Regions from separate parts of the Paenibacillus sp. ACRSA genome, predicted to be linked through region 1. Evidence: predicted binding sites of a transcription regulator. Region 1 holds the regulator's gene; each other region holds the start of a gene.

Region 1 (4,286 bases):
CACGCAAGATGCGCTCTTCGTCCATCGTGAGGCATTCGCCGTGTTTAATCACTTGTTTACCATCCACCCATACATGCTCCACGTCTTTCGCTGAAGCTGAATAGATGGTATGTGAGATTAGATCCGTATGCGGATAGAAATGAGCTTGTTCAATGTTAAGGGCGATAAAGTCTGCCTTCATCCCCTCTTCTAATAACCCTGTATCATCTAAGAAAATAGATTTGGCGCCATAAGCCGTTCCTAACAGAAGAGCTTCTCCAGCTGGTACAGCTGTTGGATCACCCGATACGCCTTTATGAATCAGAGCTGCCAGTCTCATCTCTTCAAACATATCCAGGTTGTTGTTGCTTGCAGGGCCATCGGTTCCCAAGGATACCATTACACCAGCTTTCAGAAGATCCGGTACACGAGCGACACCTGAAGCAAGCTTCAAGTTACTACCCGGATTATGGGAAACTGCAACATGATTTCGAGCCAAAATTTCAATTTCTTCGTCATTCAGGTGTACCGCATGAGCAACAAGGGAGGGACGGGAGAAGAATCCCAGTTTCTCCAGATGAGCAACAGGACGAAGTCCATAATCAGTCACATTTTGCTCCACTTCTCGGATCGTTTCTGACATGTGTGTATGCAGAGGCAGATTCAAGTCGTGCGCAACTTGTACAAGCTTCTCTATGTAATCCGGCGGACATGTGTATGGAGCGTGCGGTGAGATAACCGTTGTAATACGGCCATCCGCTTGTCCATGCCACTCACGGGCAAATGCAGCCGATTCTTCCAGCTTACGCATCTGCTCTTCTTCTGAACACAGACCAATAACTCCACGAGCCAGAGAAGCGCGAATACCGGATTGTTCTACCACTTTAGCCACTTGATCCATATGATCATACATATCGAGGAAAGCCGTAGTTCCGCCTTTTAGCATTTCTAACACGGATAGGGATGATCCCCAGTACACATCTTCAGCTGTCATTTTGGCTTCCATTGGCCACATTTTTTCCTGTAACCATACCTGCAGCGCTAGATCATCTCCATGTCCTCTTAGTAGTGACATTGCCGCATGACCATGCGTATTGATCAGACCCGGTAGGAAAAGAAGTCCTTTCCCATCCACTTTGGGCAGGCTCTCGTCCCCTTCCGGCAGTGTCTCACCAATATGCACAATCTTATCATCTTCCACAACCATATAACCTTGAACCACTTTCCAGTCCAAACCACTATTTACTGCAAATTTGCCGTTATGAATAACCCATTTATTTGTCGTCATCTTCCTCGTCGTCCTTTCCATTCTCCAGGTAATAAGCAAGGCTGAGCAGATCCGTCGTAAAGTCAGCATGGTGAATGCGAATATGCGGCGGCGTTTTCAAGATCGTTGGCGCAAAATTAAGTATAGCCTCGATACCCGACTCGACCAGTTGATCAGCTACATTCTGAGCTTCTGTATCTGGAACTGTAATTATGCCGATACGAATATTATCCTTTTGGACAGACTCTGATAATTCATTCATCGGTTGAACTTTCAAGCTATTAATCTGAGTGCCAATCTTGGGACCGTAGGCATCAAACACGGCAACAATCTTCATGTTATCTTTCAAGTATGCATTGTAATTAGACAAGGCGTGTCCAAGATTACCCGCACCAACCAATGCCACGTTGATTTGCTGATCGATCTTCAGGATGTGACGAATCTTTTCGATCAAGTAGGAAACGTCATAGCCAATCCCTTTGCGACCAAAATCACCAAAATAGGCTAGATCCTTCCGGATCTGAGCTGGATTAAGATCCAAGCGTAGTCCTAGTTCTTGAGAAGAAACCGTAGTAACCTCACGTTGACTCAATTCACTCAAATAACGCAAGTAAACTGGCAAACGCCGCACGACAGCTTCTGATATTTTATCTGATTTCATTCGTTTACTCCCCTTTACCAATGTGACCCTGTAGATAGATTAAATAGGAGGCACCCTGCATGCCATACAAAATCACGGTTTACGTGGACAGGATGCCTCAATGATATACATTATGATAGCAGTAATCTTTATTTCTCAATTATTGAATCTTATAAATTTTACAACTAATTGTGATCATGGTGCAACGCTTGCGCGTATAGCCCTATTCCGAAGCCTCATCAGTAGGCTGGTCTAACCACTCACGAATTCGTGGAACCATCTGTTCGGTTAGCATATGCTCCATTTTGGGGCCTGGTAACGAATATAAGAAATACTTACCGTAATATGCTTCAATGACCCGTGTATCGTATACAATGACGATGCCTCTGTCCTTCGCTGTCCGTACAAGTCTTCCGAAGCCCTGCTTGAAACGAATAACAGCTTGTGGCACAGATAGCTTCATAAATGGATTTTTCTTCTGTTGTTGCAACAGCTCGCTTTTCGCTTCCAATAATGGATGATTAGGCGGCTGGAATGGCAATCTAACAATTGCAAGACAAGTGAGTGCTTCCCCTGGAATGTCTACACCTTCCCAAAAGCTGCTGGTACCCAAAAGTACTGTTGCCTTGGCGTCTTGGAAGCGGCGTGTGAGCTTCGAACGGCTACCACTATCCACCCCTTGACCGAGCAGCGAGATATCGTTACCCGCCAAGGCTTCCTTGAGCGGATCATACACTTGTCTCAGCATCCGATATGACGTAAAGAGCACCATCATTCGTCCACGTGTCGCAATGGCCGTTTCGGCTAATGAATGCACCAACATATCAACAAAGTGTGCATCCCCTACGCTGCCTTTTAAACTTGGGAAATCACGTGGAATAACAAGCAAGGCCTGATCCCTATAACGGAACGGAGACGGTAGCAAGGACGTAAGCAGACGGTTATGGTCTGCTGCTTCCTGCAATCCTAGTTGCTCAATCATAAATTGGAATGACTTATCTACAGAAAGTGTAGCTGAAGTCAGAACAACGCTTTTCTTTTTGTCGAAGAACAATTCCTTCAGTTGTGCGCTGACATCTACAGGAACCGCATAGAGCTGTAGCGATTTACTTCGGAACTGTCCACTTGCTTCCATCCAATAAACAGTATTGACATCATCCATACGCATGAAGAAACGTAGATTCTCTTTGAGTAGGGCAAGATCCTTCAGAAGGCCTGTAATATCCGTAATCAAGCTATCGGATTGATAGTCATCTTGTTCTTCCTTGATCTCAAGTAACAGCTTATCACCCTTACGAATCAAGTCACCTAACGTTACGTAAATTTGATTCTCATCCTCTTGAAGCGCCTGCCACTTATCAGGTTTCTGCGACGGCTTCAATCGAAGAGAGAATTGACCTGTCTCCCCTGGGGAAGCATCGCTACGCTCAGGAAGAAGATTAAATAAAGATTCGCTCAATCTGTCCCACATGTCCTTGACTTCAACAGCAAGCGGGAACATCTGATCAATAGCTGAACCCCATTGTACTGATTTTTCATGGCTTGATAGCTGGGAGCGAAGCATAGGCAACTGACCGTTACGGCTATCTTTAAATAGACGTGTGAGTGTATGAACCATCGTGAAATATTTCATATGCAAGCCTAGATGTTTACCTGCTACGTCCTCTAGGTGATGAGCCTCATCTATAACAAGACTTTCATACGCAGGAAGAAGCTGATGACTTGCCTTCACATCGGTAAATAATTTGGAATGATTCGTAATTACGATATCTGATAAGCCTGCTTCATGCTTCGCCCGGTGATAGAAACATTTGCGGAACCATGGACAAGATCGCCCAAGGCAGGATTCGGACTCGCTCTGAACCGTCTCCCAGAAGTCCCCACCACGCGCGCTCAGGTTCAGTTCTTCGTCGTCCCCTGTTTCTGTCTGAGCAAGCCAAACAATCATCTGTGCTGCTGTGAAATAGTCCTCTTTGGGTGTAGCAAATTCACGTTTGTTGATTTTGTGTTCGAATTTGCGCAGGCACAAATAATGACCCCGACCTTTGAATACAGCAGCTTTAAACGGAAACGGTACAACTTCAGTAAGCATTGGTATATCCCGTTCTCTAAGCTGCTCCTGCAGATTAATGGTGTGAGTGCTCACCATCACTTTCTGTTCTTGCTTCACACTTTCATAAATGGCTGGTAACAGATACCCCAGAGACTTACCTGTCCCCGTACCTGCTTCAATAAGCAGGTGCTTCTCTTCATCCAGAGCCTGTCTCACACTGCTGAACATTAAAGTCTGTGCTTCCCGTTCCTCGTAGTGATCCAGGGTATCTCTGAGATTGCTTCGAACCTGATCCATGAATTGCTCAAAACTGACACCATCCAGCGGATTACCCTCCAACTCATTGC
Region 2 (4,286 bases), 540 kb from region 1:
AATGGTTCCTTTGGTTACTCCGTTACATCCGCAGACGATTTCATCTTCTGGCATCGTTTCAACAGAGGTTGTTTTTTTATGACCACCGCAGCCTGTGCCCATCAGGGAAGCATACAGATCATCGGTCATCTCCGTTTGTTGCTTGATCAGTTTTTGCAGCTCCGCTGAATCGGTGATGTCACCAAACAATACAGCGCCGACCATCACATTATCGCGAAGTAGAATTTTTTTGTACGTGCGTTTCCATTCGTCTTTGTGAGAGATAACGGTGTGCTCAGGACCATCGATAAACTCACCTGTCGAAAATACATCTACGCCCGAAATTTTCAATTTCGTGGATACTACAGAACCTTCATAAGGTGCAGTTTCAACACCGCATATATGTTTAGCCAGAATCATACCTTGTTCGAATAATGGAGCGACGAGGCCGTAACACACACCGCGATGCTCTGTACATTCTCCGACGGAATACACATTTTCAAGAGAAGTTTGCATGTAGTCGTCAACAATGATGCCTCGATTGACTTCCATGCCACTCTCGCGAGCAACAGTGATATTCGGTTTGATACCGACAGCCATAACAACAAAATCAACATCCAGTACCGATTCATCTGCAAAACGAATACCTTCAACACGCTCGCCGCCAAGCAATTCGGATGTCTGTGCGCCCATTTTGAATTGGATGCCTTGGCGCTCAAGTTCAGCCTTTAACATGGCAGAAGCTGTGGAATCTAGTTGACGTTCCATGAGATCCTGCATTAAGTGAACAACGGTAACCTCCATGCCGAGCTGAACCAGTCCTTTAGCTGCTTCTAGACCGAGCAATCCGCCACCAATGACAGCTGCTTTTTTGTAATTCTTCGCTGCATCCAGCATTGTATTACAGTCAGCGATATCCCGGAATCCAACAACGCCTTGTTTATCGTGTCCAGGCACAGGAAGAATAAAGGAATTGGAGCCTGTTGCAATGATGACCTTGTCATAAGGGACGCGCGAACCGTCTGTAGTCACCACTTCGCGTGTATTCGAATCGATTTTGGATACCGTTGTACCCATATGCAGCGTTATGCCGTATTCTTCATACCAATGCAGGTCATTGAGTACAATATCATCCAACGTTTTGCTGCCCTCCAGCACGTAGGACAACATAATGCGGTTATAGTTAGGGTAGGGTTCTGTACCAATAACTGTGATATCGAAGCGGGAGCTTAATTTTAAAATTTGCTCAACCGTACTAATTCCTGCCATGCCGTTACCGATGACGACCAGTTTTTCTTTATTTCCGTTCATGTGTATAAGCCTCCTTGGATAGACTGTACATTACTAACATTTTTAGTGGTTTATATTTTAATCATACAGATGATTGGCATCATCTAATGTGATAAATTTCACAAATAACGATAAACTCCTCACAAAATAAAAACTGTGGTCCCAGTCACAGAATTCAAAATTAATTTTGAAAATAAATAAGGATATACGAACTATTGTTCTCATTTTGAAATCAGTGTAATATCAGAAGTGGGTCAGTTATGTTCCCTATTTCGTCGAAAGGAAGTTTTTGCATCATGATGGGAAGATCCCACCTTATTATTGGAACAGGGGTATCACTTTCTGTTCTTCAATTCACAGGCCTGCCTGTAACAGCTCCAGCAGTAACGGTGGCGCTGATCGGTTCACTGTTGCCTGACATCGATGAACCCAACTCGCTATTGGTTTCGAAGGCTCTGCCAAACAGTCTCATTAGGCTGCTACAGACGATTTTGTTACCAACGGCGGTGTTTGTGTACTTCTATGTTCAGAGTCAACCTTGGAATCTGTTACTTGCTATCTTGATTGGTATGGTGTCATTTTTACCTTCAAGATCACTCCGTAAAGTGTTAATGTTTGCGATTGGCTTGGGGCTGGTTTTCTATGGTCATGTATTTGCACCTTGGAACTGGATTGCAGGTAGTTTGCTGATGTTATGTACAACGCTGACACACAGGGGACTAACGCATACAGTGTATGGAACTGCGGTGTGGGCAGGACTGCTGTATACTACGACTGCGCAACTGCAACCGGAGATCTGGATCGCTGGGGGTACAGCCTATGCTATGCATCTACTTGCTGATTCATTAACGAATCGGGGAATTCGTCCACTACCGCCACTTAAGTGGCGTATACGTGCGAATTTAATGAGTACCGGAACCAAGCATGGAGCCGTCGTTGAGAATGTGTGCATTGTACTTACGCTCATACTTGCCTGGATTGCATTTTCACCCCTATTTCTCTAACGATCCCAATAACGCCAGTCTGTACAATGAGGCTCAGACTGGCGTTTGTAGGGATACATATGATTTTTGTCCTGCATGCTAGGGTGGGGCTGTCGCCGACTCAGGCTTGGGAAGGGGCATCGGTTAGGCTATCAATATCTGAGGAACCATATACGAATAAAACAACAAGAATGACAATGATAATTAGCTCGGCGAATCCATTTCCATCGAAGTCAGACATGATCTCAACCTCATTTCTTGGTGTTAGGAATTGATTCTTTGTTGAAATGCCCGAATAACATCATTTAACGTCATATCGCCACCGATCTCATCTAGAAACTGCACAAGTTTGTCTTGATTCGATGGTGTAATCTGTTGTAGCGTTTTATATTGCCCGACCAATTCAACGACAAGTGTAGCTTCGCGAAACAACGTAACCGCATCCACTCTGAGCTTCCCGCTCACCAGTAATGCTGCCACAATAAGCTCCAGATTTCTTCCTTTAAGATTACCGCCAAGTAGGGAGTTGGCAGCATTCTCTTTTTTGGAGCCCTTATTAGACTTTCCATTCTTTCTTACTGCCATAGAAGCTCCCCCGCCGCTTGGTGTTTGATTCTTCTTCCGTTCTTGTATCTTATGTGTAATTTCCTATAATGTTCGACCTATTAATCTATCCTTTTTGACCACGCAATATTGGTGAAAACGTAAAAAAGAGACATCCCGACATAGTCAGGACATCTCTTGATATAAAGCGTACGTTCAGATGTTAAGCATTATTGATAATTGTATTCATCGTGGAGCGATCCAGCCCTTTGACAAGCTTCACAATCAATTCTTTCGCTGCATCATAGTCATCTGTATGGATGATGGAGGAAGAAGTGTGAATGTAACGAGCGCAGATTCCAATAACGGTGGAAGGGACACCAATACCGCTCAGATGAACCTGTCCTGCATCTGTTCCGCCCGGTGAGATGAAGTATTGCATCTTAATCTGGTTGGAGGATGCTGTATCCTGTACATACTCAACCATACCCCGGTGGGTGAACATGCCTGGATCAAAAATACGCAGCAATGCTCCTTGTCCAATGTGCCCAAAGGATTGCTTGTCTCCTGTCATATCATTGGCTGCACTGCAGTCGAGTGCGAAGAAGATATCAGGCTCAATGAGATTTGCAGCGGTACGTGCGCCGCGAAGACCCAATTCCTCTTGAACGGTTGCTCCGGAATATAGAATATTAGGCAATTTTTCTTTATGAAGTGCCTGAACGAGTTCCAGTGCAAGTCCAACGCCATAACGGTTATCCCACGCCTTAGCCATGATTTTCTTCGGATTCGCCATGGGTGTAAATTCACAAATAGGTACAATTTGCATGCCCGGATGGATGCCCCATGACTCGGCTTCCGCCCGGTTATCTGCACCAATATCCAGGTACATTGTGTTCAGATCCACCGGCTTGCTGCGCTGGGACTCATCCAATAGATGTGTAGGTGTAGAGCCTACAACCCCAGTGATTCGGCGCTCAGGTGTGATGATCTGAAGTCGTTGTGACAATACAGCCTGGCTCCACCATCCACCCAGTGGACGGAATTTAATCATACCGGTTTCTGTAATGCCAGTCGTCATGAAGCCTACTTCATCAAAATGCCCAGCAACCATTACTTTAGGGCCTGATTCATCCCCGCGTAATACACCAAACAGACTACCCAAGCGATCCTGAACAAATTCATCCGTGTAAGCGGAAAGCTGATCTTTCATCCAACCGCGAAGCTCACGTTCAAACCCCGAAGCAGAAGGGAATTCGGTCAGTGTGCGAAACATATCCATTGTTTTTTCATTCATATGTGGACAACTCCTCTGTTCTTATGTAGTTCAAGTCTCAGCAGAACGGCTGCTGGACATGAAATCCTGTTCATATCAGGATCAATTATTAACCACCGGTCATAACCAGTATGAACCTTGCGCACGTAATTGTCCATGTTTACGTCACGTATATCAGGCATATTGAGTTCTGATTTTCACTGCATATTTGTATG
Region 3 (4,286 bases), 190 kb from region 1:
TTGCCCCATGGCTTGGTGATGAAGCATTCTACACAGCAGATGAACTGGATACCATTGCTCGCTACATCGTACCTACCTACTTCTCAGAGCGTCCACTCAACGAGCAAGGCAAATTGTTCAAGGTTCATCGTCCTTATGGTCAGATTCCGCTGTATCAGGAATATGTGACAGCACCTTCTTTGTGTGTGCAGCTTGATGGTGAGATGTTAGAGGGACGATTACTTACAGGTGTATATGTTTCCGGGGAGCAATTCTCTGGGCTGAATCCGTACTTAAAAGATGGGGACGGGGGCAGAACGTATATGCAAGCTTGCGTTCAGTAAAGGTAAACAAACAACAACAATTCGTGGTGGGGGCAGTTATGACCACTCTAAATTAAGAGGCGTTACATTTCACTGAGATGTGAATTGTAGCGTCTTTTTGTAATTAAATAGGATTCAATCACAGCAGAAAAATGCATGAACGTTCCACTTTATACACATGCTGTCCAATAAAAGTAACGGCATTGACACTTTTTTTGGCTGGATTCTGTGCCATAATAGAGGGTATGGACAACAGGGTGAATGATTTTACGCAGGGTGGTGTTACCTACATGAATAAGAAGATCCCCGGTTTCATAGGCTTATGCCTACTTATTTTAGTTATTCTCAGCGGATGTACAGAGACACGGCCTTCGGAGCAGCCAGTGGTACAGGAAACCGAACCTACGAATTCCATTACGGTTGCCGTAGACGGCAGTACCTTTTTACCGGATGCAACCAAGTCGATTAAACGGGATTTTAGCGAAGGATTAACGCTCAAGAAGGCACTATCCAACAGTGGGCTTGTTGATTTTACGGCTGATGGAAAACGAATTCAATCCGTCGGAGAGGTCTCGCTTGATTCCTCGTTAATCTGGGCTGTTAAATTGAATGGCAAAGATATTGATCCAGAAGATTGGAATATGGAGCTTCATGCCAAAGATGAAGTGATAATATATGTAAAAGCCGCTGACAGTACAGGAGAGGGCGTAGCGTATCAGACGACTTTACTCAAAGTGAGCGGCGGCAACATTATGCCAAATCTTAATCGGCAATATGCCGGTGTGTATATTCAGGAGTGCACCGTTCGTGATGTATTAAAGTCCAGTGGCGTTGTCAGAATGTCTGAGAATAACAAATATGTGGTTGCTGTTGAAAATGTCATCCCACGAATGAATCAACGCTGGGTTATTAAGGTAAATGATAAGGAATTGATGGATAATGGCTTGGACATGAAGCTCAGTCCACGTGACGCGATTAAACTTGAATTAACGACATCCTAAATACCAAAAGGCCCATCTTCTAAAGCGAGAAGATTGGGCTTTTTTTATATACATATTGAAATTTAGGATTATTGTAGGTGAATCAATTTCATAATACCTTTAGCTGCTTAAATCAAGGCTAGATATAGATCGAAATGGTTTAATTTATCTATAACTAGTTACATAAAACTCGTTTTAATGATTTATGAAATGGATTACGGTGATTAGTCATTTTAGATTCGGCAGATTTCGCTAGGGCATAGTTCACAGTGACAGATGCCTTGCAGCATTTTCAGATCTTTGATGACAATCATGCCATTATCATATTCGATAGCGTCTTTTTTACGTAGATCACTTAACATACGGTTTACACTCTCACGGGTAGCGCCAATCATATTGGACAGATCCGTATGCGTAATTTTTTTGTGGATGATGGTATGATCGCCGTGTGATTCACCATAAGAATTGGACAAACGAATTAAGGTAGAGCAGAGCGCACCAGGTTTGCCATACAGCATTAGATCACGGAACTTGGTCTGGGTGAGTCGATGGTGAATACCCATCCATTTCATAAAATCAATGGCAAAGTCACAATGTTGACAAATCAGCATCTCCAGGTCTTTATGTTCTAGTACACCTATTTCGCTGTCTTCCAGCACTTCTGCCGAGAAGGTATGTTTCGAACCAAAGAAAGGATCAGCCTGCCCAATCATATCTCCAGATTGATACATGTACATGATCAATTCTTTACCTTCATCAGTTGACTTGGTAATCTGGGCACGGCCTCTTTTCATATAATAAAGTTTGTCAGAGACATCGCCCTCCCAATACAGATGAGTTCCTTCGGGATAGGTTCTATCTTTCATCGTTACAAGCAAATGGTTAAAGTTCGCGTCCGAGAAACAGTTTGTATTTCCGCGTTTTTCAATGACTAGTTGGTCTCTCATAAGTCTATCTCCCCTTTGTCTCCAGTCAAAGGCTGCATGTGGCTTACATGACCTTTGTGGTTCGCCGCAAACGGTTGCCGTCCGTTCGGGGTCATCTCGGCCGGGAAGGACGGTACAAATTGCGGTGGTTCAATTTTTAAGTTCAGTATATACCTAATCTTACCGTTTGAGGGGGATAGAAAGGGAACAAAAATGGCGATATTTCAAACATTGTGATTAAATTCACTTTTTGTGGGCTAGTATGTAGCTGAAAGATCCTTGTTGGAAATGCCGTAGTAGTGTACTTGTTAGCAGACATTAAGAAACTAAATTTAAATTCGGAATACTTTGTGAAAAAAATCACATAATTAAATCATGTCCCATGATACGATGTGAATGTAAAGAAGAGAGACAACATAATACGAACCTTTAGGAGGATGAGGGAGATGGCTGTAAAGAACGAGGTCGCCCCAGCAAAAGAACCGACAGCAGGTCAGTATATTCAAACGTTAATTGACAAAGCGAATAAAGCACACGCAGCATTCATGTCCATGGATCAACAGCAGATCGATCGAATTGTGCAAGCAATGGCGCTTGCAGGTCTGGATAAACACATGATGCTCGCCAAAATGGCTGTGGAAGAAACCGGCCGCGGTGTGTATGAAGATAAAATCACTAAAAATATATTTGCTACAGAATATGTGTACCATAGCATCAAATATGACAAAACGGTTGGCGTTATTGAAGATAACGAATATGAGAACTTCCAGAAAATTGCCGAGCCGGTTGGCATCATCATGGGGATTACCCCTGTTACCAACCCAACATCAACGACGATGTTTAAGGCACTGATCTCTATTAAGACTCGTAACCCGATTATCTTCGGTTTCCACCCATCTGCACAGAACTGTAGCCGCGAAGCAGCCCGAATCTTGCTTGAAGCCGCAGTGAAGCATGGTGCTCCAGCCGACTGTATTCAGTGGATTGATGATCCATCCATGGATCGCACCAACGCCTTGATGAACCACAACGATGTGGCACTCATTCTGGCGACAGGTGGATCAGGTATGGTGCGAGCGGCATATAGCTGTGGTAAACCAGCACTCGGCGTAGGGCCAGGTAACGTACCTTGCTTTATTGAGAAAACGGCGGATATCAATCAGGCAGTGACGGATCTGATTTTGTCCAAATCATTTGATAATGGAATGATCTGTGCTTCCGAGCAAGCGGTCATTATTGAAGAGCCTATCTTTGATCAAGTCAAAAAGAAAATGATTGCCAATGGATGTTACTTCGTTAACAAGGATGAAGCTGCCAAACTGACAGCAGGCGCCATTAATGTTGAGAAATGCGCAGTAAACCCGGCGATTGTAGGTCAATCCGCAGTAGCGATTGCTCAAATGTGCGGTATTGAAGTTCCAGCAAGCACCAAAATCTTGGTTGCCGAAATCGAAGGTGTTGGCGTCAAATTCCCATTGTCTGCGGAAAAATTAAGCCCAGTACTGGCTTGTTACAAAGTCAAAACGGCAGCAGAAGGGATTGAACGTGCAGCAGAAGTTGTTGCTTTTGGCGGTATGGGACACTCATCCGTTATTCACTCCAACAATGAAGAAATCATTAACAAATTTGCAGATCGCCTGCAAACAGGACGTATCATCGTCAACTCACCTTCCACACACGGAGCAATCGGCGATATCTACAATACGAATATGCCATCGCTCACACTGGGATGTGGTTCATACGGACGTAACTCGACTTCGTCGAACGTAACTGCTGTCAACTTAATCAATGTGAAAAGGGTGGCTCGCCGTACCGTGAATATGCAATGGTTCAAAGTACCGAACAAGGTCTACTTCGAAAAAGGTGCGACGCAGTATCTCGCCAAAATGCCAGATATCACCCGTGTTGCAATTATTACGGATGCCATGATGGTGAAGCTCGGTTATGTCGAGAAAGTAGAGCATTATCTGCGTCAACGCCAAATGCCTGTAGCCATTGAAGTGTTCTCGGATGTTGAGCCGGATCCATCCACAACGACAGTAGATCGCGGAACCGAAATGATGCGTCGCTTCCAACCG

What was found. The regulator Rex, encoded in region 1, represses fermentation and respiration genes when NADH is low (regulators of the CRP and FNR family bind a similar motif). The targets are predictions, from matches to a motif close to TTGTGAAATATTTCACAA.
Region 2: the regulator Rex is predicted to act here: its motif matches at 1,377-1,394, upstream of nirB (nitrite reductase large subunit NirB).
Region 3: the regulator Rex is predicted to act here: its motif matches at 2,557-2,574, upstream of adhE (bifunctional acetaldehyde-CoA/alcohol dehydrogenase).

What each region holds. Positions count from the first base shown of each region.
Region 1 is NZ_JAKRNP010000001.1:203,185-207,470, forward strand. Features, by position in the region: gene MH215_RS00905 (amidohydrolase) at 1-1,267, opposite strand, end outside; gene MH215_RS00910 (redox-sensing transcriptional repressor Rex) at 1,254-1,907, opposite strand; gene dinG (ATP-dependent DNA helicase DinG) at 2,110-4,286, opposite strand, start outside.
Region 2 is NZ_JAKRNP010000001.1:742,527-746,812, reverse strand. Features, by position in the region: gene nirB (nitrite reductase large subunit NirB) at 1-1,290, opposite strand, end outside; gene MH215_RS03435 (metal-dependent hydrolase) at 1,566-2,273, shown strand; gene MH215_RS03430 (hypothetical protein) at 2,517-2,837, opposite strand; gene MH215_RS03425 (M42 family metallopeptidase) at 3,019-4,092, opposite strand.
Region 3 is NZ_JAKRNP010000001.1:389,155-393,440, reverse strand. Features, by position in the region: gene MH215_RS01845 (hypothetical protein) at 1-323, shown strand, start outside; gene MH215_RS01840 (hypothetical protein) at 593-1,303, shown strand; gene MH215_RS01835 (Crp/Fnr family transcriptional regulator) at 1,516-2,229, opposite strand; gene adhE (bifunctional acetaldehyde-CoA/alcohol dehydrogenase) at 2,655-4,286, shown strand, end outside.